DNA from 2 places in the Streptomyces sp. NPDC044063 genome. Region 1 is predicted to be linked to the other one. Evidence: predicted binding sites of a transcription regulator. Region 1 holds the regulator's gene; the other holds the start of a gene.

Region 1 (2,398 bases):
GGCCGCCGCCGGGGCCGACCTCGCCCTCGCCCGCGAGCTGGATGCGGGTGCCGTTGTCGACACCGGCGGGGATCTTGACGGTGAGGTTCCGCCGCGACCGGACGCGGCCGTCGCCGGCGCACTCCGGGCACGGGGTCGGCACGACCGTGCCGAAGCCCTGGCACTGCGGGCACGGGCGGGAGGTCATGACCTGGCCCAGGAAGGACCGGGTGACCTGGGAGACCTCGCCCCGGCCGCGGCACATGTCACAGGTCTGCGCGGACGTGCCCGGGGCCGCGCCCTCGCCGCTGCACGTGGTGCAGACGACGGCGGTGTCGACCTGGATGTCCTTGGTGGTGCCGAAGGCGGACTCCGCCAGGCTGACCTCGAGCCGGATCATGGCGTCCTGGCCGCGGCGCGTACGCGAGCGCGGACCGCGCTGCGAGGCCTGGCCGAAGAACGCGTCCATGATGTCGGAGAAGTTGCCGAAGCCCGCGCCGAAGCCGCCGGCACCGGCGCCGGCGCCGCCCGAGGAGGACAACGGGTCACCACCGAGGTCGTAGACCTGCTTCTTCTGCGGGTCGGAGAGCACCTCGTAGGCGGCGTTGATCTCCTTGAAGCGTTCCTGCGTCTTCGGGTCCGGGTTGACGTCCGGGTGCAGCTCGCGCGCGAGACGGCGGAAGGCCTTCTTGATCTCATCCTGCGAGGCATCGCGCCGGACGCCCAGGATCGCGTAGTAATCCGTGGCCACTTACGACTCCGCCAGGATCTGTCCGACGTAACGTGCCACTGCGCGTACCGCTCCCATCGTTCCGGGGTAGTCCATGCGGGTCGGTCCGACCACGCCGAGTTTGGCGACGGCCTCGTCGCCCGAACCGTAGCCGACGGCGACGACCGATGTGGAGTTCAGACCCTCGTGCTCGTTCTCGTGACCGATGCGTACGGTCATCCCCGAGTCCTTGGCCTCGCCGAGCAGCTTGAGCAGCACGACCTGCTCCTCCAACGCCTCCAGCACGGGCCGGATCGTCAGCGGGAAGTCATGACCGAAACGAGTGAGATTGGCGGTGCCGCCGATCATCAGCCGTTCCTCGGTCTCCTCGACCAGGGTCTCCAGCAGGGTGGCGAGAACCGTAGAAACGGTTCCGCGATCTTCCGGTTCGAAGGACTCCGGGAGGTCCATGACCAGCCTCGGCACGTCCGTGAACCGGCGTCCCACGACCCGGCTGTTCAGCCGCGCGCGCAGGTCTGCCAGGGAGGTCTCGCCGACCGGCGCCGGGCAGTCGACCATGCGCTGCTCGACCCGCCCGGTGTCCGTGATCAGCACGAGCATGACCCGGGCCGGGGCGAGCGCGAGCAGCTCCACGTGCCGCACGGTCGAACGGCTCAGCGAGGGGTACTGCACCACCGCGACCTGCCGGGTCAGCTGCGCCAGCAGCCGCACCGTGCGGGCCACCACGTCGTCCAGGTCGACGGCGCCGTCCAGGAAGTTCTGGATGGCCCGGCGCTCCGGCGACGACAGCGGCTTGACGGCCGCCAGCTTGTCGACGAAGAGGCGGTAGCCCTTGTCGGTCGGGATCCGGCCAGCGCTGGTGTGGGGCTGGGCGATGAAACCCTCGTCCTCCAGCGCGGCCATGTCGTTGCGGACCGTGGCCGGGGAGACTCCCAGCCGGTGCCGCTCGGTGAGGGCCTTGGAGCCGACGGGCTCCTCGGTGCCCACGTAGTCCTGGACGATGGCGCGCAGCACTTCGAGCCTGCGTTCGCTCAGCATCGCGCGCACCTCCAGTCGGTCCGGTCCGTCGGCCGTCGTCACGGGTCGTTCAGGTCGTACGGGTCGCACGACCCGTACGAGGGTCGCACGCGCGGGGGTCCGGTTCGACCCCCGCCCTTGGCACTCAAAGGTCACGAGTGCCAGAACCCTCAAGCCAGTGTACGGCCGGGCACCACGGCCAGGGCAAGGGCGGCCCCCGCCACGCGCCCCCGCCGTGCGTCCGGGCGGGCGGCCGCGACGCCCGCCCGCTAGCGTCGCGGTATGGAGAACCACGGGGATTCCGGCGCCGTCGCGGCGCACTGGGAACGGCTCGCTCCGGGCGTCGTACGCCGCAGGTTGCCGGGCTGGGACGCCACCACGGGGGCGATCGCGGGGCCGGACGGCGTCCTGGTCGTGGACACCGGCTCGTCGCTGCGCGAGGGCACGGAGATCCGGCGCGAGGTGCAGCGGCTCTTCGGCCGGTCCGTGACGCACATCGCACTCACCCATCCCCACTTCGACCACGTCCTGGGCACGGCCGCGTTCTCCGGCGTGGAGGTCTACGGGGCGGTGGGACTCGCCGAGCGGATGGCCACCGAGCGCGAGCGCGAGGAGCTGCGGCGGGACGCGCTGCGCTACGGGGTGCCGCGCGAGGCCGCCGCCGAGGCGGTG
Region 2 (2,398 bases), on a different contig from region 1:
AGACCGAGGAAGCCTGGAGCAGGGCCACGCCACCACCGGCGACGATGCCCTCCTCGACCGCGGCCTTGGCGTTGCGGACGGCGTCCTCGATGCGGTGCTTGCGCTCCTTGAGCTCCACCTCGGTGGCGGCACCGGCCTTGATGACGGCCACGCCGCCGGCCAGCTTCGCCAGGCGCTCCTGGAGCTTCTCGCGGTCGTAGTCCGAGTCGCTGTTCTCGATCTCGGCACGGATCTGGTTGACGCGGCCCTGGACCTGCTCGCTGTCACCGGCACCGTCGACGATCGTCGTCTCGTCCTTGGTGATGACGACCTTGCGGGCGCGGCCGAGCAGGTCGAGACCGGCGTTCTCCAGCTTGAGGCCGACCTCCTCGGAGATGACCGTGCCACCGGTGAGGATGGCGATGTCGCCCAGCATGGCCTTGCGGCGGTCGCCGAAGCCCGGGGCCTTGACGGCGACGGACTTGAAGGTGCCGCGGATCTTGTTGACGACCAGGGTCGACAGGGCCTCGCCCTCGACGTCCTCGGCGATGATCAGCAGCGGCTTGCCGGACTGCATGACCTTCTCGAGGAGCGGCAGCAGGTCCTTGACCGAGCTGACCTTCGAGTTGACGATCAGGATGTACGGGTCCTCGAGGGAGGCCTCCATACGCTCCATGTCGGTGGCGAAGTACGCCGAGATGTAGCCCTTGTCGAAGCGCATACCCTCGGTGAGCTCCAGCTCCAGACCGAAGGTCTGGGACTCCTCGACGGTGATGACGCCTTCCTTGCCGACCTTGTCCATGGCCTCGGCGATGAGCTCGCCGATCTGGGTGTCGGCGGCGGAGATGGAGGCGGTGGAGGCGATCTGCTCCTTGGTCTCCACGTCCTTGGCCTGCTCGAGCAGGGCCGCGGAGACGGCCTCGACGGCCTTCTCGATACCGCGCTTCAGGGCCATCGGGTTGGCACCCGCGGCCACGTTGCGCAGACCCTCGCGGACCAGCGCCTGGGCGAGGACGGTCGCGGTCGTCGTGCCGTCACCGGCGACGTCGTCCGTCTTCTTCGCGACCTCCTTGACCAGCTCGGCGCCGATCTTCTCGTACGGGTCCTCGAGCTCGATCTCCTTGGCGATGGACACACCATCGTTGGTGATCGTGGGGGCGCCCCACTTCTTCTCGAGGACGACGTTGCGGCCCTTGGGGCCAAGGGTGACCTTGACGGCGTCGGCGAGCTGGTTCATCCCGCGCTCGAGACCGCGCCGTGCCTCCTCGTCGAACGCGATGATCTTGGCCATGTGAAGTGGTCCTCCCAGGACGGGGTGGAGACTGCTCCGGACCGCGCTGGTGCCCGCGACGGACGGCCGGGGGACCGCGCGGTTCCTTGCCCCGCTTGGCTCCCGGACCTCACCGACGGTCCAAATCTGTCACTCTCACCAGGAGAGTGCTAAGCCCAATGATTAGCACTCGACCCTCGCGAGTGCAAGCGGTCCACGGGGTCTCCCACCTCAGGTGGCAACTGGGGGCACCTCCCGGCGGTAGCCGGGGGCGCAAGCGACTCAGTGCAACCCGGTGCATGCCCACGATCGCGGACAGCCATGCACGCGGCCGCCCGCAACCACACCCACGCCTGATCAGCCTGCGTTTCTCCACGCGCGCGCACGCGCGAGGGGCCCGCACCTCGTACAAGGTGCGGGCCCCTCGGCAAGCCGGGCGAGCCGGTCGATGCGTGCGTGGCGATCAGACGCTCAGCTTCACCATGTCCGCCTGCGGCCCCTTCTGGCCCTGCGAGATCTCGAACTCGACTCGCTGCCCCTCCTCGAGGGTGCGGTAGCCGTCCATCTGAATCGCGCTGTAGTGGACGAAAACATCCGCACCACCGTCGACCGCGATGAAGCCGTACCCCTTCTCCGCGTTGAACCACTTGACGGTGCCCTGAGCCATGCCTAACTCCCCTATTACTGGCCCTTGCACAGGACCGCACTTCGCGGACCCGGGTCAGACCTCACCCCCAGACAGGATGGAGGTGTGCGCCGGAACGCGTCGACCGCGGCTGAATGTATCTGCACGGATGCCGTCTGCAACAGGTCAGTCGGACGAGAATTCCAGGTGCGGCCGATCGGTTATTCGTACCGATTTCCGCAGCTTCTCGGGCAAGTCGGACCGGGCATAACGCAACCAACCCGACAATTCGTGCACCTGTTTCGCGCACAACTTGACGGGTTCTCATATGCGTTCGGTGCTGACACCGGAGGGGGAACGCCTCAACTCTATCGCGCTTCAACAGACGGAATCGCCCCGTCCGTTTTACGGGCGGGGCGATTCCGGGGATATGCAGAGGAACTCTGAGAAAAGCTCAGGCCAAAGGTCAGCCTCCGGCGACCGCCGGAATGATCGAGACGCCGGCGCCGTCGGGCGTCGCCGCC

Evidence for each region. The regulator HrcA, encoded in region 1, represses chaperone genes, less so after heat shock. The targets are predictions, from matches to a motif close to TTNGCACTCNGNNNNNCNGAGTGCNAA.
Region 2: a site for HrcA is predicted at 1,397-1,423, ahead of groL (chaperonin GroEL). Genes of this name have one in related genera too.

The regions. Positions count from the first base shown of each region.
Region 1 covers NZ_JBWKFM010000005.1:237,167-239,564, forward strand. Annotated here, with positions in the region: gene dnaJ (molecular chaperone DnaJ) at 1-730, opposite strand, end outside; gene hrcA (heat-inducible transcriptional repressor HrcA) at 731-1,747, opposite strand; gene AC07BS_RS09435 (MBL fold metallo-hydrolase) at 2,009-2,398, shown strand, end outside.
Region 2 covers NZ_JBWKFM010000003.1:257,582-259,979, forward strand. Annotated here, with positions in the region: gene groL (chaperonin GroEL) at 1-1,270, opposite strand, end outside; gene AC07BS_RS06385 (cold-shock protein) at 1,713-1,916, opposite strand; gene AC07BS_RS06390 (MoaD/ThiS family protein) at 2,341-2,398, opposite strand, start outside.